DNA from 4 places in the Streptomyces sp. P9-2 genome. Region 4 is predicted to be linked to each of the others. Evidence: riboswitches for the same ligand, from Rfam matches in the RefSeq annotation. Region 4 holds a riboswitch; each other region holds the start of a gene.
The links. A riboswitch is a leader RNA that binds a small molecule or an ion and turns the genes downstream of it on or off. The one in region 4 is predicted to bind cyclic di-AMP.
Positions count from the first base shown of each region.

Region 1 (5,610 bases), 480 kb from region 4:
GGCGGCGAGAAGGTGCTCTACACCACCGACAAGGGCGCCGAACGGGCCCGCGCCCTGGGCATCGCCGCCGACGTCGTGCCGCTCGGCGACGCCCTGGACTGGCGGCGGGTGCTGGAGCACCTGCACGACGCGCGCGGGGTGCGGCGGCTGATGGTGGAGGGCGGCGGGCGGATCCACACCCAGCTGATGACCGAGGGCCTCGCCGACGAGATCCAGCTCGTCCTCGCCCCGCTGTTCGTCGGCGACCCGGACGCCCCCCGCCTGTTCGGCCCCGGCGCCTACCAGGGCGGACGGCTGCGCCTGGTCGAGACCCGGCCGATCGGCGACGTCGTCCTGATGCGCTACGAGCCCACCGCGCCGGGCACCGGTCCGCTGCCGTCCGCCGCCGACCGCCACTGGCTCGCCCTCGCCTGCGAGCTGGCCGCCCGGTGCCCGCCCTCCGAGACCGCGTTCAGCGTCGGCGCGGTCGTGGTCGCCGCCGACGGCACCGAGCTGGCGCGGGGCCACTCCCGTGAGGGCGACGACCCCGTGGTGCACGCGGAGGAGGCCGCGCTCGCCAAGGCCGACCCCACCGACCCGCGGCTGGCCGGCGCCACCGTCTACTCCAGCCTGGAGCCGTGCGCCCGCCGCGCGTCCCGGCCGGCGCCCTGCGCGCGGCTGATCCTGGACGCGGGGGTGCGCCGGGTGGTCACCGCCTGGCGGGAGCCGGACACCTTCGTGACGGACGCCGACGGCAGCGCCGTACTGGCCGAGGGGGGCGCCACGGTGGTGGTGCTGCCGGAGTTCGAGCAGCTTGCGAAAGCGCCGAACGCGCACCTGCTGGGCGGTTGAACGCACCCACAGGGAAGGGATGTGCGGAGCACCCCGCGGATGCCGTACACTGGTGTTCACCGACGCGGGGTGGAGCAGCTCGGTAGCTCGCTGGGCTCATAACCCAGAGGTCGCAGGTTCAAATCCTGTCCCCGCTACTGAAGGCCGAGGGCCGGAATCCGAAAGGGTTCCGGCCCTCGGTGTTTCTCCACGACACCACCGCCGCCCCGCCTTTCACGCACAGTGAGCGAACGGCGCCGCAGCGCATAACAACTGAGGCACCGTCAGATTCGACGGGTCGTCGGACGCCCGGTCAACTCGCCCGTTTTCGCCCGCTCATGGTGCTTAAGTCCGTGCGGAAATCGTTAACGATCAAGAGGAACGGCTTGGAATCCGGCCCCCGCGTCTATTAACGTTCGATAACGCAGCGCGGTCGTCCCAGCCGTCACAGAAGTCGGCTCCGTGCGCACGCGCCGAATCCCGCAAGGGAACCGGGGAACCACCACCATGGGGTGAATCGGGCGGATACCGCCGTGGGAACACGGTTCGTATACGCGCGTAGGAGACCTTCCTGCTCCGAACCCGTCAGCTAACCCGGTAGGCGAAGAAGGAAGGAAAGGAGCGCGCCCACGTGGCGTCCAACCCGCCTGCCCCCGAGGCCCCGTTCAAGCCGAGCGACACCTTCGCCTACGGCGCCCCCGGCGCCGAAGAGGGCCCCTTCGAGGAGTGGAACCCCACCGCGGAGTCCGTCCGGCCCGTGCGCGGCCGGCACCGCGTCGCCAAGCAGCGCGGAGGCGGACTCGCCCGCAGCTCCACCGTCCTGGGCGTCGGCGTCATAGCCGCCGTCGGCGCCGGCGGCATGGCCAGCGCCCAGACCGGCAAGCCGCCCGTCTCCATCTCCATGCCCGACCTGCCCAACGTGGGTTCCCTCATCTCCGACGAGGAAACACCGAAGGGCTCCAGCACCCCCCTCAGCGACATCGGCCGGATGGCCGCCGCCGACGCGGGCGCCGAGGAGGGCGCCGCCGACGCCGGCGAGGCGCTGCGCGCCCGCATCATGGCCCAGGTCGAGCAGCAGCAGGGCCAGGCGCAGAACAAGGCGCAGGCCGCCGCCCTCGCCGCCGCCGAGAAGGAGGCCGCCGAGGCCGCCGCCAAGGCGGAGAAGGAGGCCAAGGAGAAGGCCGAGGCCGCCAAGAAGAAGGCGGAGGAGGAGGCCGCGAAGAAGGCCGAGGCCGAGCGCCTCGCCGAGCTGGCCAAGCAGTACGCGCTGCCGACCTCCTCGTACACCATCACCTCGACCTTCGGTCAGGCCGGCGCCTACTGGTCCTCCGGCTACCACACGGGCCTCGACTTCGCCGCCCCCACCGGCACCCTGATCAAGGCGGTGCACACCGGCACGATCACCTCCGCCGGCTGGGACGGCTCGTACGGCTACAAGACCGTGCTCACCCTCGACGACGGCACCGAGGTCTGGTACGCCCACCAGTCGTCGATCAACGTCAGCGTCGGCCAGAAGGTCAACACCGGCGACGTGATCGGCCGCGTCGGCGCCACCGGCAACGTCACCGGCGCCCACCTCCACCTCGAGGTGCACACCGGCTCCGGCAGCGTCGACCCGGCCGCCTGGCTGGCCGGCAAGGGCCTTTCCATCTGAACCACCCGGCGGCCGTCTCCCGGCCGCCGACGCCGTGAACGCCGGCAGCCCCGACGACGACCCCCCGACGTCAGGGCTGCCGGTTCGGTATGTCCGGGGTTCTTTCCTCAGCGGCGGTAGGGGTTCTCCCCGTACGCCGGGTACGGCGGCTGCGCCGGCCACACGGCGGGCATGGGCCCGTACGCCCACCCCGCGCCGTACGGCACCGGGGGCGCCGTGAGCCGGGCCGCGTGCTCCAGCGCGGGGCGGGCCGCCGCGCGCCGGCGCCACAGCTCCAGCAGCAGCTCCCGCTCCCGCGTCACGAAGTCCGCCCCCGCCTTCCCCGCGCGGCCCCGGTTCCGCAGGAACGCCAGCTGGGTCGCGTACGCCTCGTACTGGGTGACCGCGCGGGCCGCGGGCTTCCCTCCGTGCTCGCGGGCGAACTTCCGGGCGAGGCGACGCGCCCGCATCGAGCCCAGCGCGAACGGCTCCGCCGGACGCAGCCAGCCCGCCACCGCGTACGCGGGCAGCTCCGTGCGCACCGTCCGCAGCTCCCGCTGCCGCGTCCACACCACCAGCCAGGTCAGCAGCCCGAACGTCGGCACCATGAACGCCCCGTACACCGCGATGAAGCCGAACTGGCCGAGCGTGGCCGAGCCGTTCCACAGGGCGTGCATGCCCATCGCGAGCAGCAGCCCGGCCAGGGGGAGGAGGACACGCCGCACCCGCTGCCGGTCGGCGGCCAGCGCGGCCGCGCCGAAGCCGATGCCGGTGAGCACGGTGAACAGGGGGTGCGCGAAGGGCGACATGACGATGCGGACGAAGAAGGTCGCCGCCGTGACGGAGGCGATGCCGCTGCCGCCGGTGAGCTGGTCGGTGCCGAAGGCGTTGCCCAGGTAGAGGACGTTCTCGGTGAACGCGAAACCGGTCGCGGTGAACCCGGCCGCCACCACGCCGTCGAGGATCCCGTGGAAGTCGCGTCTGCGGAACAGGAAGAGCAGCAGCACCGCCGCCGCCTTCGCCGTCTCCTCCACCACCGGCGCTATGACCGTCGCGCCCAGGGTGTCGGCGCCGGCCGGGTCGGCGGTGGTCGTGGCTATCCACCGGGTGGCGAAGCTGTTCGCCACGATCGCGATCAGCGCCGCCGCGCACGCGCCCCAGGCGAAGGCGAACAGCAGGTTCCGCCAGGGGCCCGGCTCCACCCGCCCCAGCCAGCGGAACGCCGCGAGCAGCAGCGGCACCGGCAGCACGGCAAGCCCCAGACCGACGAGGAAGCCCTGCGTGCCCGTCTGCTCCCGTACCAGCGCGAGGATCACCAGACCGGACAGGGCCAGCAGGGTGACCACCGCTCCGTAGCGGACCGCCGGGCGCCGCCACCAGTGCGGGTGCCGCAGCGTGCTGCCGGGAGCTGCGCCGGGGTACGGCGGATACGGAGGGCTGCTGGCCACGGATTCGACCCTAACGAGAAGGGGGCAGGGCTGCGTGCCGGCTCAGGAGGGTCGGGGAGGTCAGGCGGCGCCCCCGTCCCGCTGCCCGGCGCGGTCGTCGTGCGGTACGCGGCGGAAGAGCAGGTCGTTCACCACATGACCTTTGTCCAGCCCCTGACGCTCGAAACGGGTGAGCGGCCGGAACTCGGGACGCGGCGCGAAACCGCCGTCCTCCCGGGTGTTCTCGAAGTCGGGGTGCGCGGTCAGCACCTCGAGCATCTGCTCCGCGTACGGCTCCCAGTCGGTGGCGCAGTGCACGAGCGCGCCCGGCGCCAGGCGGGACGAGGCCAGGGTCAGGAACTCGGGCTGGATCAGCCGCCGCTTGTGGTGCCGCTTCTTCGGCCAGGGGTCGGGGAAGAAGACACGCAGCCCGCTCAGCGAGTCCGGGGCGAGCATCTCGCGCAGCAGGATGATCGCGTCGCCGTTCGCCACGCGCACGTTGGTCAGCCCGCGCTCCTCGGCGAGGAGCAGCAGATGGCCCTGGCCGGGGGTGTGGACGTCCACCGCGAGGATGTTCGTCCCCGGGTCGGCGGCGGCCATCTCCGCGGTGGCCTCGCCCATGCCGAAGCCGATCTCCAGGACGACCGGCCGGCCGTTGCCGAACAGCTCGGCCAGGTCCAGCCGGCGGCTGCCGTCGATGTCGAGCCCCCACACCGGCCACAGCCGCTGCAGCGCGTCCGCCTGGCCCGCGGTGACGCGGCTGCGGCGGGGCTGGAAGCTGCGGATCCGGCGCTCGAAGTGCGACCCGGCGGGGTCGGCCTTCGGGCCGTCGGGGAAGCGCGGCTCCCCCTTCGCGCGGGCGCGGGGGGCCGGCTCGCCGGCGGTCCGCTCGGCGTGCGGTGCTTCGGGGGTGCTCATCACGGAATCAGACACAGTGCCCTCGATTTTACGGGGACGACGCACACGGCCGCCCGGCCGCGCGCACCGGCCCGACGCCCGCTCCCGTCACCGGCTCCGTCCCGCGCGCTCACCGCTCGCTCTCGGCGAGGCCGGCCAGCGCCCGGCGGGCGATCTCCCGGCCGATCGGCAGCGAGGCGGTCGCGGCGGGCGACGGGGCGTTCAGCACGTGCACCGCGCGGGGCGCCTCCCGGATCAGGAAGTCGTCCACCAGCGTGCCGTCGCGCAGCACCGCCTGCGCCCGCACCCCCGCCGCGGTCGGCACCAGGTCCTCGTCCCGCACGGCGGGCAGCAGCCGCCGCACCGCCCGCGCGAAGGCCGGCTTGGACAGCGAGCGGTGCAGCTCCCCGGCGCCGTACCGCCAGTGGCGGCGGGCCAGCTGCCAGGAGCCCGGCCAGGCCAGGGTCGCCCCCAGCTCGCGCGGCCGCACCGTCCGCCAGTCGTACCCCTCGCGGGCCAGCGCCGGGACCGCGTTCGGTCCCACGTGCACGCTGTCGTCCGTGCCCCGGGTGAGGTGGACGCCGAGGAACGGGAACGCCGGGTCCGGCACCGGGTAGACCAGGCCGCGCACCAGTTCGGGGCGGGCCAGCTCGTAGTACTCCCCGCGGAAGGGCACGATGCGGGCGTCCGGCTCGTCGCCCGTGAGCAGCGCGATCCGGTCGCAGTGCAGTCCCGCGCAGTTCACCAGCATCCGGGCGCGCACGATGTCGCCGGCCGCCGTCAGCACGGCCACGCCCCGGTCGGGGCGGCGGTCGATGCGGACCACCTCCGCGCCGTGCCGCA
Region 1 is NZ_CP192633.1:1,666,722-1,672,331, forward strand. Features, by position in the region: gene ACQY0Z_RS07865 (dihydrofolate reductase family protein) at 1-831, shown strand, start outside; tRNA gene ACQY0Z_RS07870 (tRNA-Met) at 895-968, shown strand; cyclic di-AMP (ydaO/yuaA leader) riboswitch at 1,272-1,429, shown strand; gene ACQY0Z_RS07875 (M23 family metallopeptidase) at 1,442-2,464, shown strand; gene ACQY0Z_RS07880 (PrsW family intramembrane metalloprotease) at 2,572-3,891, opposite strand; gene trmB (tRNA (guanosine(46)-N7)-methyltransferase TrmB) at 3,952-4,788, opposite strand; gene lhgO (L-2-hydroxyglutarate oxidase) at 4,898-5,610, opposite strand, start outside.
Region 1: another riboswitch for cyclic di-AMP. It lies ahead of ACQY0Z_RS07875 (M23 family metallopeptidase); the one in region 4 lies ahead of ACQY0Z_RS10100 (transglycosylase family protein).

Region 2 (5,610 bases), 1.3 Mb from region 4:
GCCGGACATCATCGCGCCGAAGCGGCAGGAGACGGCGACGAGGGAGCCGGTCTTGCCGCCGAGCACGTCCAGGTAGTGGTCGACCGGGTCGCGGCCGTCCTGAGGGCCCGCGGTCTCCAGGATCTGGCCGGTGACCAGCCGCTCGAACGCCTCGGCCTGCACCCGCACGGCCTCCGGGCCGAGGTCGGCCAGGATGTGGGAGGCGCGGGCGAAGAGGAAGTCGCCGGTGAGCACGGCGACCGAGTTGCCCCAGCGGGCGTTCGCGCTCGCGACCCCGCGGCGCACCTCGGCCTCGTCCATCACGTCGTCGTGGTACAGCGTGGCCAGGTGGGTGAGCTCCACCACGACGGCCGACGGCACGACGCCGGGCGCGTAGGGGTCGCCGAACCGGGCGGCCAGCATGACGAGCAGCGGGCGGAACCGCTTGCCGCCGGCCCGCACCAGGTGCTGCGCGGCCTCCGTGATGAACGGCACCTCGCTCTTGGTGGCTTCGAGCAGCCCTTCCTCGACAGCCGTCAATCCGGCCTGGACATCGGCTTCCAGAGCCTGGTCCCGCACGCTCAGCCCGAACGGCCCGACGACGGTCACGAGGGGTCTCCTGTCTGCTGGTGTCTGCTGGCGGTTACACGGTTTGTCGATAGGTCGCTGCCACCACTCGAGTCAGCGTATCCGGTCAGGTTTCGATCACCGCCAGGGCCCGGGGTCACAAGCAGGGCGATACGGGATCAGAAGCGGAGTGTTTTTGTTCGGCTGATAACAACGGACATACCTCAGCTTCCCGGACACAGTGACCCCTGAACCATCCTGCCCCACCCCTGGGTCCGATTTGCCGTTATTGGTGAGCGAATTCCCCTTGGCCACAAATGCGCTCGGGGTCGCCGTTCCGTGAAGTGAGTCACGCGCCGGGCGATCACCGGGACACCCTCGCACACCCCCGTCCTTCCGCTCCACGCAACGGAGTTGACGCTTGGCGACCGCAAAGGATCAAACGTTCAAAAACACCCATCTCAAGATCAAACGGGGTGTTGCGTGATCGTCGCACTTGTTCCCGACATCTGCTCTCGCATACGTTCCGGGCCTGCCGGGTGGACGCCTAGTCCTGCCGCCACCCGCATCACACCCGACGACCAACTCACGCACGGCAGGAGCGGGGGACCCAGGTAAGCCGCCGTACCGGACACCACGCCGGGACGGCTCGGGGTGAAGCCATGCCCGCAGGGGCACGGCCGGGCACTCTCCCGCCCGAACCCGACAGCTCACCTCGCAGGCGTAGGAGAGGACCCAGACATGCCCGCTTTCGCTTCGCCCCGTCGCCTCGTCCGCACCCTTGCCGTCGCCGGCACCGGCGTCGCCGTGGTCGCGCTGCCGCTGTTCGGGGCCACCAGCGCCTCCGCGGCCCCCTCGGCCCAGGCCACGACCGCCGCCTCCACGACCGCGTACCCGGACAACCTCGACGGCTGGATCCGCGAGGCGATGGACATCATGGCGCAGAACGGCATCCCCGGCTCCTACGACTCCATCCACCGCAACATCATGCGGGAGTCGTCCGGCAACCCGGCCGCCATCAACCTGTGGGACTCCAACGCCGCGAAGGGCACCCCGTCGAAGGGCCTGCTGCAGGTCATCGACCCGACCTTCCAGGCGTACCACGTGCCCGGCACCGCCTTCGACCCGTTCGACCCGGTCGCCAACATCGCCGCGGCCTGCAACTACGCCGCCGACCGCTACGGCTCGATCGACAACGTCTTCGGCGCGTACTGAGCCGACCTCTGACGGCCGACACCGGCCACCTGCCCGAACAGTCGCTCGAGGACGACGGCCACGCCGTCGTCCTCGTTCGACAGGGTGACCTCGTCGGCCACCGCCTTCAGCTCCGGATGCGCGTTGGCCATGGCGACGCCGTGGCCCGCCCACCGGAACATGGGGACGTCGTTCGGCATGTCCCCGAAGGCGATCGTGTCCTCGGGGCGCAGCCCCAGGTGCTCGGCGGCCAGCGCCAGCCCCGTCGCCTTGGTGACCCCGCACGGCTGGAGCTCCACCGTGCCCGGCCCCGACATGGTGACCGTGGCCAGCGAGCCGACCACGGAGCGGGCCGCCGCCGCCAGCGCGTCGTCCGACAGCGCCGGGTGGCGCAGCAGCACCTTGCTGATCGGCTTCGCCCACAGGTCGTCGCGCCGCTCCACCCGCACCGACGGCAGCGTCGGGTGCGGCATCCGGTAGCCCTGCTCGATCAGCGTCAGCCCGTCGACCCCGTCCTGGTCGACCGCGGCGTACACCTCCCCCACCTCGGCCTCGATCTTGCCGAGCGCGGTCTCCGCCAGCTCCCGGTCCAGCCGGACCGACCACAGCATCCGCCCCGCGGCGGCGTCGTAGACCTGCGCCCCCTGTCCGCACACCGCGAGCCCCGTGCAGCCGAGGTCGTCGAGAAGCGGCCGCACTCTGGGGGCCGGCCGGCCCGTCACCACGAGGTGCCGGGCACCGGCCCGTCCGGCCCGGGCGAGGGCGGCGAGGGAGCGGTCGGAAAGGGTGTCGTCACCGCGCAGCAGCGTCCCGTCCAGGTCGGTGGCGATGAGAGAACAATCGGTGGGTGCGGCCATGATCAGAGAATACGGACAAGAGGACCGTCCGATTCACCACGCCCGTATGCCCTCGCATTGGGTGCGTTTTGCTGTCCTCTGCCGCCGGATCGCGACCGGATGAGAGCTGTTTCCCCGTGTGACCGGAACACCGAGCGCTCCACCGGACCCGGCCTCGGGAAGTCGTCCCCTGTAACAGGAGACCGCCGGGACGCGACCCCGTAACGTGTGGCTCGGCCACGGACACGTGGCCCACCCGCGCACACGAAAGCGAGGCAGCACCCGATGCCCCCCTTCGATGTCCCCGAGGGCGACCCCTTCGGCCCGCACAACCTGCCGTACGGCGTCTTCTCGCTCCCCGGTTCGGCGGAGCGCACCGTGGGCGTCCGGCTGGGCGACCACGTCCTCGACGCCGGCGCGGCGGCACACGCCCTGGGCTCCCCCTACGCCTCCCTGCTCGCCTGCCCCACCCTCAACCCGCTGCTGGCGGCGGGCCGCACGGCCTGGTCGGACGTGCGCCGCGCGCTCACCGCCTGGGTGACGGTCCCGGCGCACCGGGAGACGGTCGAGCCCTTCTTCCACCCGCTGTCCGAGGTGACGCTCCATCTCCCGTTCGAGGTCGCGGACTACGTCGACTTCTACGCCTCGGAGAACCACGCGCGGAACGTCGGGCAGATCTTCCGCCCCGACGCCGAGGACTCCCTCACCCCCAACTGGAAGCACCTGCCGATCGGTTACCACGGCCGTTCCGGCACCGTCGTGGTGTCCGGCACCGACGTGGTGCGCCCCTCCGGGCAGCGCAAGGCGCCCGCCGACCCCGCCCCGGTCTTCGGCCCCTCCGTGCGGCTGGACATCGAGGCCGAGGTCGGCTTCGTCGTCGGCGTCCCGTCCGAGCAGGGCCGGCCCGTGCCGCTGAGCGCCTACCGCGACCACGTCTTCGGCCTGTTCCTGCTCAACGACTGGTCCGCCCGCGACATCCAGGCCTGGGAGTACGTGCCCCTCGGCCCGTTCCTGGGGAAGTCCTTCGCCACCTCGGTGTCGGCGTGGGTCACCCCGCTGGACGCCCTGGACGAGGCCCGCGTCGCCCCGCCCGGGCGCACCCACGACCTGCTGCCGTACCTGGACGACTCCGGCGAGGAGCCCGGCGGCTACGACCTGCGCATCACCGTGACCATCAACGGCCACACCGTCTCCGAGTGCCCCTTCTCCACCATGTACTGGACGGCCGCCCAGCAGCTCGCCCACATGACGGTGAACGGCGCCTCCCTGCGCACCGGCGACCTCTACGGCTCCGGCACGGTCAGCGGCCCCGCCGAGCGGGAGCGCGGCTCCCTGCTGGAGCTGACCTGGAACGGCCGCGACCCGCTCGAACTCCCCGACGGCAAGCGGACGTTCCTGGAGGACGGCGACGTGGTGACGCTGTCCGCCTGGGCGCCGGGACCGGACGGGGTGCGGGTGGGCCTCGGCGAGGTGACGGGACGGGTGGTCCCCGCGTCCTGACCCCTCCGGCCCTACCGCGGCGCACAACCACGCTGACTCGCACCGCCCTTCGCCGTCATACTTGGCGTCGGGCGGTGCGTTTCTTCTTCCGCGCCGCGCACCGCACCACCGCACGCCCCCCCCCCGAGCCGCTTCTTCCGACAGGATCCGGAGCCCGTGGCATGACGTACTGCCTGCTCCTGCTGAGCGTGGTCGCCCTGACCGCCGCCGTGCCCGTCCCCCGTCTGCTGACCCGGGCGTCGTGGCCGGAACGGGAACCGGTCGTCGCCCTGTGGGTGTGGCAGTGCCTGGTCGCCACCGTGCTGCTGTGCTGTCTGACCGCCCTGGCGCTGGGCGCCGCCGCCGTCTTCGGCACCGTGCGCGCCCAATTGTTCGCACCGGCGCCGCCCGCCGTGACCGCCGCCTACGACCTGTCGCACGCCTCGCCCTGGACGACCGTCCTCACCGTGCTGCTGGCCTGCGGCGCCGCCTGGACCACGGCGATGCTCGCCCGTGAACTGGTCGAGGCCCGCCGCCGTCGCGCCCGTGCCCGCGCGGAGCTGCTGGACCGCGCGCCCGACCTCCCGGCGGGGCTTCCCGAGGGGCGGGGGCCGCTGCTGGTGCTGGAGGAGGAGTACCCCGACGCCTGGTGGATGCCGGGCAGCCCGCCCCAGCTCATCGTCACGACCGGCGCGCTGCAGCGGCTCACGGACCATCAGCTCGACGCGGTCCTCACCCACGAGCGCGGTCATGCCCGGGCCCGCCACGACTGGCTGCTGCATCTGTCGGCGGCGCTGGCGGCGGGCTTCCCGCGCGTCCCGCTGTTCGCCCACTTCTGCGAGCAGACCCACCGGCTGGTGGAGCTGTCCGCCGACGACACGGCCTCCCGGCGCTGCGGGCACCTGACCACCGCGCTGGCGCTGATCGAGCTGAACCAGCACCGGGGCGTGCTGTCCTGCTCCTCCAGCCACCGGCTGCTCGGCGAGCGCGTCGACCGGCTCCTGGAGCCGCCACCCCGGCTCGGCCGCCGTCACCGCGCCCTGACGACGGCGGCGGCGTCACTGGTGCCGCTGCTCCCGCTGCTGATCACGTTCGCGCCGGGGCTGACGGCGCTGCCCTAGTGAGGGCGGGGCAGCGGAAGTCCGGGCCGGGCCTCAGGTCCAGTCGGGCTCCTCGTCCGGCCAGTCGTACGCGTCCGGGGCCTCCGCAGCGGGGCCCGAAGCCGCGCGGGGCGCCGGGACCTCGGCCGCCGCGTCGGGAGCGGCCGCGCCCGGCGCCGACAGCCCCGCCAGCACCTCCACGACCCCCTCCCCGTACGTCGCCCGCTTCTTCTCGCCCACGCCGCTGATCCCGCCGAGCTGCTCCACCGAGGTGGGCCACACCGTGACGATCTCGCGCAGCGTGGCATCGTGGAAGATCACGTACGCCGGGACGCCCTGCTCCTTGGCCGTCTCCGCCCGCCAGGCGCGCAGCGCCTCGAACGCCGGCTGGAGCGCCTCGGGCAGCTCGGCCGCCGCCGCCTTCGCCTTGCGGTCGCGGCCCGACCCGCCGCCCG
Region 2 is NZ_CP192633.1:873,306-878,915, forward strand. Features, by position in the region: gene ACQY0Z_RS04080 (polyprenyl synthetase family protein) at 1-588, opposite strand, end outside; cyclic di-AMP (ydaO/yuaA leader) riboswitch at 1,115-1,285, shown strand; gene ACQY0Z_RS04085 (transglycosylase SLT domain-containing protein) at 1,288-1,761, shown strand; gene ACQY0Z_RS04090 (HAD family hydrolase) at 1,725-2,597, opposite strand; gene fahA (fumarylacetoacetase) at 2,862-4,076, shown strand; gene ACQY0Z_RS04100 (M56 family metallopeptidase) at 4,238-5,176, shown strand; gene recQ (DNA helicase RecQ) at 5,210-5,610, opposite strand, start outside.
Region 2: another riboswitch for cyclic di-AMP. It lies ahead of ACQY0Z_RS04085 (transglycosylase SLT domain-containing protein); the one in region 4 lies ahead of ACQY0Z_RS10100 (transglycosylase family protein).

Region 3 (5,610 bases), 3.9 Mb from region 4:
CCTACGCGACCGTAGGCGGGGGTTGACGCGCGGTGAGATAAGCCACTTCAAGGTTTGGCCAAGCCAGGAATAGGTACGGCCCGGCGCGGACACGTGCCCGGACACGGACGCTGACACACCGGAGGCCGGGCCCCGTGGATCGGGGTCCGGCCTCAGGCGTGCGTGTCAGGAAGGGTGCCGCTCGGGTGTCAGATGGAGACGCCCTTGCCGCGCAGGTACGAGATCGGGTCCACGTCCGAGCCGTAGTCCGGGCTGGTGCGGATCTCGAAGTGCAGGTGCGGGCCGGTCACGTTGCCGGTCGCACCGGAGAGACCGACCTGCTGGCCGGCGCTCACCGTCTGGCCCGCCGAGACGGACAGCGAGGAAAGGTGGGCGTACTGGGCGTAGTGGCCGTCGTTCAGCTGGATGACGACCTGGTTGCCGTACGCGCCGCCCCAGCCGGCGGAGACGACGGTGCCGGCGCCGACGGCCTTCAGGGAGGTGCCGGTCGGGACGCTGAAGTCGACACCGGTGTGGTAGCCGCTGGACCACATGCTGCCGGCCACCTTGTAGGCGGTGCCGATGCCGCCGCCGGGCACCGGGGAGGTGAAGCCGGAGGCGGGGGCGGTCTGCGCGGACGCCTCGTCGGAGGAGGTCTCCTCGGCGGCCTTCTGCGCGGGCTGCTCGGCCGGCTTCTCGGCCTTGGGCGCGGCGGGCTTGGCGGTCTGCGGCGAAGTGGACTGCTGCGGCGCGCTCTTGGCGGCGGCCTTGCCGTCGATCGAGAGCTTCAGACCCGGGTGGATGAGCGACGGGTCGTCACCGACGGCCTCGCGGTTGTCCGCGTAGAGCTGCTTCCAGCCACCGTCGACGTGCTCGGCCTCGGCGATCTTGGCGAGGTAGTCGCCGGCCTTCACGGTGTACGTGCGGGTCTCGCCGTTCTTGTCGGCCTTGGCCTGCTGACCGGTGACGGACAGCGACTGGACCGAGGCCTCGGGGGCGGACTGCGGCGTCGCGGCGTGGGCGCCGGCGGCGCCGAGGAACGGCAGGGCGAGAGCGGCGCCACCGGTTCCGGCGACGGCGATGGAGCGGGTGAAACGCTGAGCCTTGGTGCGGCGGTGCTTACCCTTCGCGGGCATGTCGAATTCCTCTCCGGCGCCTACGAGGTGAGCTGTCGGGTGCGGACTGGAGATGTCCGGCCGCGTTGCTGCGCGGCTTAACCCCAAGCCTGTTTCCGGGGCCCGGAACAGGCAGTTGTACCTGTGGGTCCCCCGCTCCTGCCGTACGTCGGGTCAGTGTGTGCGGGCTCCGGGCGGCGGCAGGATTAGGCGTCCGTCCGGATCGGTTGGGAACGTAAGCGACCGCGACGCGGCGAAACAAGCGGGTGTTCCCGCGAACCCGCTTTTTCCGTGATCGAAAGGGGGAAATGACGTCACCGTGCGTCGATCTCGTGAGCGTCGCGCGGGCGAATTCCCTTGTCATGCAAGGGGATTACGTGGACATGGCGACAGCGTACGGTCACCGATATGACGATGCTCACGCGACCCCTCCTCAATTCCCTCCCTATGGGGGCACGTTCTCCTCAAGCTCCCCAATCGGACAGATCGCCCGTTTTGCATTCATGACGGACGGGACAGGTGACGCAATCGCGACATCTCGATCTTGGCGAGACCGGCCTGCAATCCGTCTCTCATGAACAAACAAAAAGCGACACAATCCAACGTCGCGGAGACCGCCGACAACTCATTGCCCCAGGCAGGCATGTCGTATCGTCGAGTGGTGCCCGTCGACGAGCCGCGGCGACGGCGCGGAGTGGGAGGAGCCGTCCGTGACGCAGGAGATCCCGTCGACCGAGCCCCAGCTGACCGGGGTGCGCAATTTCCGCGACGTGGGCGGGCTGCCCACGATGGACGGCCGGCGGGTGCGGCACGGGGTGCTGTTCCGCAGCGGTCACCTCGCCCACGCGACCGCGGAGGACGCCGCCTTCCTGGCCTCGCTCGGTCTGCACACCGTGTTCGACTTCCGTAACGCGGCCGACCAGAAGCTGGAGGGCCCGGACGTCACGCTGCCGGGCGTGCGCAACGTCAACCTGCCGCTGAGCGACCCGGCCGACGGCGCGGAGTTCTGGAAGATGGTGCGCGACGGCGACCTGGACCAGCTGCGCGCGATCCTCGCCGACGGCCAGGGCGCCGACCGGATGATCACCTCGTACCGCATGATCATCAAAGAGCGCACCTCCGAGCACTCCCAGGTGCTGCGCGCGCTCGCCGAGGACAGCGTGCCCACACTGATGCACTGCGCGGCCGGGAAGGACCGCGCGGGCCTGTCGGTGGCGGTGACGCTGCTCGCCGTGGGCGTGGAGCGCGACGCGATCGTCGAGGACTACCTGAAGTCCAACGCCAAGCACCGCCGCTACAAGGTGCGGCGCAGCGGCAGCTCCGCCGAGGCCTACTCCCCCGAGGTGATGGAGCTGCTCAGCCCGCTCTTCGACGCGCGCGAGGAGTATCTGGCGGCCGCCTTCGAAACGGTCGAGGAGACCTGGGGCGGCGTGGACGCCTACCTGGAGCAGGGGCTCGGGCTCACCCCGGCCCACCGGGAGCGGCTGCGCGAGCGCCTGCTCGACTGACACCCGACCCCCACCGGGGGGCCGCTACTTCTTCGGCGCGATCTCGAAGAGGAAGTAGATGAAGGCCGCGAAGACGTGTCCGACGACGATGTAGACGAACAGCCGGACCCACAGGGCCCGGGGGAACTTCTCCTCCATGTCCTTGCCGCTCACGGGGTCTCTCCAAGGGTCGGGCCCAGGCACAGGGTGGCCGTGGGACTCTGCAGCAGGGTGTGTACGAACAGCAGCTCGACCCCGTCGGGGTCCTGAGCGGCGATGCGGTGCGGGGTCAGCGAGTCGAAGTGGGCACTGTCGCCCGGGGACAGCCGGTGCAGGGTGTCCCCGAGGCGCAGCCGCAGCCGTCCCTTGAGGACGTACAGCCACTCCTCGCCGGGGTGGACGCGGACGATGTCGCCCTGGGAGCCGTGCGGCACATGGACCCGCAGCGCCTGCATGCCGCGTCCGGCGGCTCCGGCCTGCCAGTACGTCCAGCCGCCGGCCGCCGTGGGCTCCATGTCGGCGGCGCGCACCACGGCGTCCCGGTCGACCGCCGACTCCCCGAGCAGCTCGGAGACGGTCGTACCGTAGATGCGGGCGAGGGAGAGCAGCATCGGCAGCGAGGGCTGGCGCTGTCCAGTCTCCAGGCGGGAGAGGTGGGCGGGCGACAGGCCCGCCTGCCGGGCGGCGGCCTCCAGCGTCAGGGAGGCCCGCCGGCGCAGGGCGCGCAGCTGAGGAGCGACCGCGGGCAGGGCCTCGACAGGCTCGTCCCGCGGCTCGGTCTCGGAGGAGCTCATGCCCCCCATTGAGCACCAGGCCTTACCTCTGGGGCAATTTTCTTGCCCCAGAGGCAAAGCCCCCGCGTGGTCCCGAGCGGTCAGCGGTGGGCGACCGCCTGCTTCACCAGGGTCCTGCCGAAGTCCCAGATCAGCCCGCCCTCGTGGGCGTCGTCCATCACCGCGGTGAAGGCGTCCACGAACCGGTTCACGTCACCCTCGTCGACGATCAGCGGAGGGATCAGCTTGATGACCTCCAGATGGTCCCCGGAGACCTGCGTGAGGATACGGTGCCGCTGGAGCAGGGGGACGACCACCATCTGCGCGAACAGCCCCTTGCGGGCCGCCTGGAGCATGGCCCAGCGCGAGCGGAGCTTCAGCGAGCGGGGCCGGCCGAACTCGATGCCGATCATCAGGCCCCGGCCGCGGACGTCGGCGAGCAGCTCGTAGCGGTCGGTGAGGGCGGCCAGGCGGGTGCGCAGCAGGTCCCCGACGGCCCGTACGTGCGCCACGATCTGCTCGTCCTCCATGACCGAGAGGACCGCGAGGCCCGCCGCCATGGCCTGTGCGTTGGAGCCGAAGCTGGCGGAGTGCACCAGCACCCGGTCCATCGAGGAGAAGACCTTCTTGAAGATCCAGTCCTTGCCGAGCGTGGCGCCCACCGGCACGTACCCGCCGGAGAGCGCCTTGGCCACGCACACCAGGTCCGGCTCCACGCCCTCCTCGTACTGGTAGGCGTAGAAGTCGCCGGTGCGGCCGAGCCCGGTCTGCACCTCGTCGGCGATCAGCAGCGCCTTGTGCCGGTGCAGCAGGTCCTGCGCGGCCCGCAGATAGCCGGGCGGGGTCTCGTGCACACCCTTGCCCTGGATGGGCTCGACGATCAGCGCGGCCACGTCGCCCTTGCGCAGCTCCCGCTCCAGCGCGTCGAGGTCGCCGAGCGGCACGGGCGTGTCGGGCAGCAGCGGGGCGAAGCCGTCCCGGAAGCCGGACTCGCCGTTGACGGACAGGGCGCCGGTGGTCAGCCCGTGGAAGGCGTGCTCGCAGTACAGCACCCTGGGCCTGCCGGTGGCGTAGCGGGCGAACTTCAGGGCGCCCTCCACGGCCTCCGTGCCGCTGTTGCCGAAGAACACCCGGTCCAGGTGCGGACTGTGGGCGAGGAGCTTCTCGGCGAGCAGGCCCGGCAGCGGCTGGCAGTCGAAGCGGGTGAGGTCGGCGAGGGACAGGTCCAGGACGTCGTGCAGCGCCTTGCGGACCACGGGGTGGTGGCGGCCGAGCCCCATCACCCCGAACCCGGCGAGCATGTCCAGGTGGTCGTTGCCCTCGGCGTCCCAGAAGTGGGCGCCCTCGGCGCGCTCGTAGACCTTGTCGAAGCCGATGGTGTGCAGCATGCGCGGGAGCTGCGGGTTGAGGTACCGGTTGTGCAGCTCGTAGCGCTCGGCCCCGCGCTCGGCCAGCAGCGCGCCGAGGTCGAACTTCCCGGCCTGTGACGACTCCGACGCGGACTCCGCGGTGGTCATGCCTGGTGCTCCTGTGCGTCCGATGGCTGTTTCGCGAGTTCCTCCCGGGCGGCGAGGCTCGCGCTGATCCGCCCGGCGACGTCGACGGGCGTGAGACCGATGTCGGCGAGCACCTCGCCGCGCTTGGCGTGCGCGAGGAACTGCTCCGGGATGCCGAACCGGCGTACCGGCACGTCGACCTCGGCGTCGCCCAGTGCCAGCGCCACCGCCGAACCGACCCCGGCGGCGCGGCTGTTGTCCTCCACGACGGCCACCAGCCGGTGCCGGGCGGCCAGCGGCGGGAGGGCGGGGTCGACGGGCTTCACCCAACGGGGGTCGACGACGGTGCAGGTGATGCCGCGCGCCTCGAGCAGGTCCGCGGCCTGGAGGCAGACGGACGCCATCACCCCGACGGCCACGAGCAGCACCTCGGGGTCGTCCGCCCCGTGCAGCACGTCCATGCCGCCGATCCGGTCCACCGCCGGGATCGGCGGGCCGACGGACTCCTTCGGGAAGCGCAGCAGGGTCGGCGCGTCGTCCACGGCGACCGCCTCGCGGAGCTGGGCGCGCAGCTGGTCGGCGTCGCGGGGCGCGGCGATGCGCAGCCCGGGCACGACCTGGAGCACCGACATGTCCCACATGCCGTTGTGGGAGGGGCCGTCGGTGCCGGTGACGCCGGCCCGGTCCAGGACGAAGGTGACGCCGCAGCGGTGCAGGGCCACGTCCATCAGGAGCTGGTCGAAGGCGCGGTTGAGGAAGG
Region 3 is NZ_CP192633.1:6,066,930-6,072,539, reverse strand. Features, by position in the region: gene ACQY0Z_RS27425 (M23 family metallopeptidase) at 189-1,115, opposite strand; cyclic di-AMP (ydaO/yuaA leader) riboswitch at 1,120-1,284, opposite strand; gene ACQY0Z_RS27420 (tyrosine-protein phosphatase) at 1,805-2,602, shown strand; gene ACQY0Z_RS27415 (DUF6126 family protein) at 2,627-2,755, opposite strand; gene ACQY0Z_RS27410 (helix-turn-helix domain-containing protein) at 2,752-3,375, opposite strand; gene ACQY0Z_RS27405 (aspartate aminotransferase family protein) at 3,456-4,871, opposite strand; gene dxs (1-deoxy-D-xylulose-5-phosphate synthase) at 4,868-5,610, opposite strand, start outside.
Region 3: another riboswitch for cyclic di-AMP. It lies ahead of ACQY0Z_RS27425 (M23 family metallopeptidase); the one in region 4 lies ahead of ACQY0Z_RS10100 (transglycosylase family protein).

Region 4 (5,610 bases):
TGGCGACCTGGCGGTTCGCCACGGAGCCGGTCGTCATCGGCGGGCAGCGGATCGAGACCGGCGACCCGGTGCTCGTCGTGCTCGCCGCGGCCGACCGGGACCCGGAGCGGTTCGCCGACCCGGACACCCTGGACCTGGGCCGCCGCGACAACCAGCATCTGGGGTACGGGCACGGCATCCACTACTGCCTGGGCGCCCCGCTCGCGCGCCTGGAGGGACAGACGGCGCTCGCCACGCTCCTGACGCGTCTTCCGGACCTCCGCCTCGCCGCCGATCCGTCCGAACTGCGCTGGCGGGGCGGCCTCATCATGCGGGGACTCCGCACGCTTCCGGTGGAATTCTCCCCTCCGTATCCAAGGGGGAGTTCGGGACAGACCTGACCTTCCTGTCCCTCCCCGGGGGTCGGCGTGCGGGAACCTGAGGCATGCTCAACTCTGTGATCTTCATGTGATCTGCACGGCATGAACTTGTGACAAGTGATCGACTGCCTATACGTTCACCCATCAAGTACGGCGCGCTGCACGCTTTTGCTCGCCCGTGCCGGTTCTTGTTGCCGAGTGAAAGGCTTCCGCATGCTCTCCGGGAACGGCCGACACCGTCGCCCCCGCCAGGCTCCGGCTCTGCTCGTCGCCGCCGGGGTGACCGGCTCCGCGATCGCGATCCCGCTCCTCGGTGCGGGCGCCGCCAGCGCGGCGGACGGTGAGACGTGGGACCGGGTCGCGGAGTGCGAGAGCGGCGGCTCCTGGAGCCAGAACACCGGCAACGGCTACTACGGCGGCCTGCAGTTGACCCAGGACGACTGGGAGAACTACGGCGGCCTGGAGTTCGCGCCCAGCGCCGACGCGGCCAGCCGCAACCAGCAGATCACCGTGGCCGAGAGAATCCTCGCCGACCAGGGTGTCGGCAAGTGGCGCGCCTGCGGCCTGCTCACGGGTCTGAACCAGGACACCGCGTCCCCGAACGTCGACCCGGGCGTGCCGACCGGCGAGGACCGGGACGACTCCCTGCTCGGGCTCGGCGGCTCGAGCACTCCGTCCGCTTCGCCGGAATCCGGTGATTCGTCCGCTTCTCCCTCTCCGTCGGCGACGTCCGGTTCGTCCGGTGAGGCGAAGAGCGGCACGGGCGCCGGCGCCTCCGCGTCCACCTCCGCCACTCCCGGAGGTGACGAGTCGGACAAGTCGGGGCAGAGCACCGGTTCTTCGGCCGTCGGTGAGTCCGAGGACGGCGGCTCGGGCCGCCATCGCGGTGTCAGCGCGGAGGAGGGTGCGACCGCGGGTACCGGGACCCCGTCGTCCGGCCGGCACGCCTCACCCTCCGCGGACACGCCTGCGGGCATCTCCGATGACCGTTACACCGTCCAGACCGGCGACAGCCTGGCCTCCATCGCCGACTCCCTTGCCCTGACCGGCGGATGGACGGCCCTCTACGTCGAGAACCAGCAGGTCATCGGCGACGACCCGGACCTCATCCTGCCCGGCCAGCGCCTCCTGGTGGACGCAGAAACCGGCGAATAGCGGTCGGAAAAGGGTGGCAGAAGGCACCCCCGTGCGGCGGCAGTTGACGGAGCGATTAGAGCTGAATGTCCGTAATAAGGGCCGTGAGAGATAGGTCTCAGAGGCCCTGATCATCTTTGAAATTCCGCCGATCGCGTGCTTACGGTCGTGACCGCTCGCCATCGCGGGCCCCGGCTGCCGCCACGCCGAATCCTGCCAGTGGCAGCACGGGAACAGTCGTCGCGTCATGCGCCGTAGGCAGGAGCGGGGGACCCAGGTAAGTGCCGCGACCGGACGGTTGACGTCCGGTACGGCTCGGGGTGAAGCCGCGTCCCGTGAGGGACGTGGCCGGGCAACTCAACCGGCCCGAACCCGACAGCTCACCTCGTAGGCGTCGGTGAGGGGATCCAACCATGCTGTTTTCCGGCAAGGGCAAGCACCGTCGTCCGTCCAAGGCCACCCGCGCCATCGCCATCGCCGGTGTCACCGGCGCCGCCGTCGCCGGCCCGCTGATGGCGTCCGGCACCGCCTCCGCGGCCACCGCGTCCGAGTGGGACGCCGTCGCCCAGTGCGAGTCCGGCGGCAACTGGTCCATCAACACCGGCAACGGCTACTACGGCGGTCTGCAGTTCTCCGCCTCCACCTGGGCCGCGTACGGCGGCACCCAGTACGCCGCCACCGCCGACCAGGCCTCCAAGGCGCAGCAGATCGAGATCGCCGAGAAGGTCCTCGCGGGCCAGGGCAAGGGCGCCTGGCCGGTCTGCGGCACGGGCCTGTCCAACACCCCGTACAGCGGTGCCGCCGCCGAGGCCCCCAAGACCGAGGCCCCCGCCGAGCGCACCGAGGAGAAGGCCTCCCGCTCCGCCGAGCGCCCGGCCGCCCCGGCCGAGGAGAAGGCGGCGAAGAAGACCGTCACCACCCCGACCGGCAAGAAGGTCGAGAAGGGCGACGGCGAGTACAAGGTCGTCAAGGGCGACACCCTCAGCTCGATCGCCGCGGAGCACGACGTCGAGGGCGGCTGGGCGAAGCTGTTCGAGCTGAACGACGACATCGTCGACGACGCCGACCTCATCTACCCGGGCCAGCAGCTGCACCTCAAGTAAGGGCAGACCGCGAGGTCCCTCCCGTCCCCCCACGGGCTCCCCGCCCCGGTGCGTTTCTTCCCCCGTGCGCACCGGGGCGGGGTCATGTCCGGACGCATTCCGGTCACGGTTTGCCGAGACGGCTTTGTTCCGTACGGAAACAATTTACGCTCTGTTCTGTCCATGAGGCGGGCGGCGAGATGGCCGAACGCCCGGAGCCGGTTAGGCTCGGACTCGCAGGGCCCCGCGGCCCCGCTCACCCGCGTCACATCCCAAGAAGGAGATGCTCGTGCCGTCCATCGACGTCGTCGTAGCCCGGGAAATCCTGGACTCCCGAGGCAACCCCACGGTCGAGGTCGAGGTCGGCCTCGACGACGGCAGCACGGGTCGTGCCGCCGTCCCGTCCGGCGCCTCCACCGGCGCCTTCGAGGCCATCGAACTCCGTGACGGCGACGCCGGCCGTTACCTGGGCAAGGGCGTCGAGAAGGCCGTACTGGCCGTCATCGAGCAGATCGGCCCGGAGCTCGTCGGCTACGACGCCACCGAGCAGCGCCTGATCGACCAGGCGATGTTCGACCTGGACGCCACCGACAACAAGGGCTCGCTCGGCGCCAACGCCATCCTCGGCGTCTCGCTCGCCGTCGCGCACGCCGCCTCCGAGGCCAGCGACCTGCCGCTGTTCCGCTACCTGGGCGGCCCGAACGCGCACCTGCTGCCGGTGCCGATGATGAACATCCTGAACGGCGGCTCGCACGCCGACTCCAACGTGGACATCCAGGAGTTCATGATCGCCCCGATCGGCGCGGAGTCCTTCTCCGAGGCGCTGCGCTGGGGCGCCGAAGTCTACCACACCCTCAAGAAGGTGCTGAAGGGCAAGGGCCTGGCCACCGGTCTGGGCGACGAGGGCGGCTTCGCCCCGAACCTCGGCTCCAACCGCGAGGCCCTCGACCTGATCCTCGAGGCGATCAAGGAAGCCGGCTACACCCCCGGCGAGCAGATCGCCCTGGCCCTGGACGTGGCCGCCTCCGAGTTCTACAAGGACGGCGTCTACACCTTCGAGGGCAAGGAGCGCTCGGCGGCCGAGATGACCGAGTACTACGCGGAGCTCGTCGACGCGTACCCGCTCGTGTCCATCGAGGACCCGCTGTTCGAGGACGACTGGGACGGCTGGAAGACCATCACCGACAAGCTCGGCGACAAGGTCCAGCTCGTCGGCGACGACCTGTTCGTCACCAACCCGGAGCGCCTGGCCCGCGGCATCGAGGAGGGTGCCGCCAACGCCCTGCTGGTCAAGGTCAACCAGATCGGCTCGCTCACCGAGACCCTGGACGCCGTCGAGCTGGCCCAGCGCAACGGCTTCAAGTGCATGATGTCCCACCGCTCCGGCGAGACCGAGGACGTCACCATCGCCGACCTCGCCGTCGCCACCAACTGCGGCCAGATCAAGACCGGCGCCCCGGCCCGCTCCGAGCGCGTCGCCAAGTACAACCAGCTGCTGCGCATCGAGGAGATCCTCGACGACGCCGCGGTGTACGCCGGCCGCAGCGCCTTCCCCCGGTTTCGCTCTGCGAACCAGTAGGCACAGCAAGGGCTGACCTCACCCCCGCAGGAAGCGTCGTACGTACGTCCCCGTACCCGGTCCCGTACCGTGTGCGGGGACGTACGCGCGTAGGACAGCGAACGAGAGGCGGGAACATGGCGGTGAAGGACCGAGAGCGTTTCTCCACCGCGACCAGGATCCGGCTGATCGGTGAGCAGACCGCGGCCCGGGTCTACCGCTCGCAGACCAAGCGGCAGGCCCGCCGCTCCCGGCTGACCGGCCGCGCGGCCCTGCTCGCCCTGGTCCTCTGCTCCCTGGTCGTGGCCCTCGCCTACCCGATGCGGCAGTACGTCTCCCAGCGCGCGGAGATCGCCGACCTGCAGAAGGAGCAGGACGAGACCCGCCGCCGGGTCGAACGGCTGCGCGACCTCAAGGCCCGCTGGCAGGACGACGCGTACGCCGAGCAGGAGATCCGCAGGCGCCTGCACTACGTCATGCCGGGGGAGACCGGCTACATCGTCGTCGACCCGGCCGGTGCCGGGACCACGCGCGGCGACCTCCGGGCCGCCGACCGCCCCTGGTACGCCAACGTCTGGGACGGCGTCGACAAGGCCGACGCCGCCGCCCAGTGATTCCGACGGAACACCGCAGAAAGACACGTATGGACACCCCTCCGCCCACGACGCCGCGCACCGAGCCCACCGACGCGGACGTCGAGGCCTTCAAGCAGCAGCTCGGCCGGCCCCCGCGCGGGCTGCGCGCCATCGCGCACCGCTGTCCCTGCGGGCAGCCGGACGTCGTGGAGACCGCCCCGCGGCTGCCCGACGGCACGCCCTTCCCGACGCTGTACTACCTGACGTGCCCGCGGGCGAACTCCGCGATCGGCACGCTGGAGGCGAACGGCGTGATGAAGGAGATGACCGAGCGGCTGGCCGCCGACCCGGAGCTGGCCGCCGCCTACCGCGCGGCGCACGAGGACTACATCCGGCGCCGCGACGAGATCGAGGAGCTGAAGAACTTCCCCAGCGCCGGCGGCATGCCGGACCGGGTGAAGTGCCTGCACGTCCTCGTGGCGCACTCGCTGGCCGCCGGACCGGGCGTCAACCCGCTCGGCGACGAGGCGCTGGCGATGCTGCCGGAGTGGTGGGCCAAGGGCCCGTGCGTGACGCCCGCGGCCGAGGGGGACGCCAAGTGACCCGGGTCGCCGCCATCGACTGCGGCACGAACTCCATCCGTCTGCTGGTGGCCGACGCCGACCCGGCGACCGGCGAACTCACCGATCTGGACCGGCGGATGACGATCGTGCGGCTCGGCCAGGGCGTCGACCGCACCGGCCGGCTGGCCCCGGAGGCGCTGGAGCGCACCTTCGCCGCCTGCCGCGAGTACGCGGAGATCATCGAGAAGCACGGAGCCTCGCAGCACCTGCGCTTCGTCGCCACCTCGGCCTCCCGTGACGCGGAGAACCGCGACGACTTCGTGCGCGGGGTGGTGGACA
Region 4 is NZ_CP192633.1:2,144,737-2,150,346, forward strand. Features, by position in the region: gene ACQY0Z_RS10090 (cytochrome P450 family protein) at 1-380, shown strand, start outside; gene ACQY0Z_RS10095 (transglycosylase family protein) at 573-1,514, shown strand; cyclic di-AMP (ydaO/yuaA leader) riboswitch at 1,734-1,902, shown strand; gene ACQY0Z_RS10100 (transglycosylase family protein) at 1,907-2,596, shown strand; gene eno (phosphopyruvate hydratase) at 2,865-4,154, shown strand; gene ACQY0Z_RS10110 (FtsB family cell division protein) at 4,271-4,747, shown strand; gene ACQY0Z_RS10115 (DUF501 domain-containing protein) at 4,777-5,310, shown strand; gene ACQY0Z_RS10120 (Ppx/GppA phosphatase family protein) at 5,307-5,610, shown strand, end outside.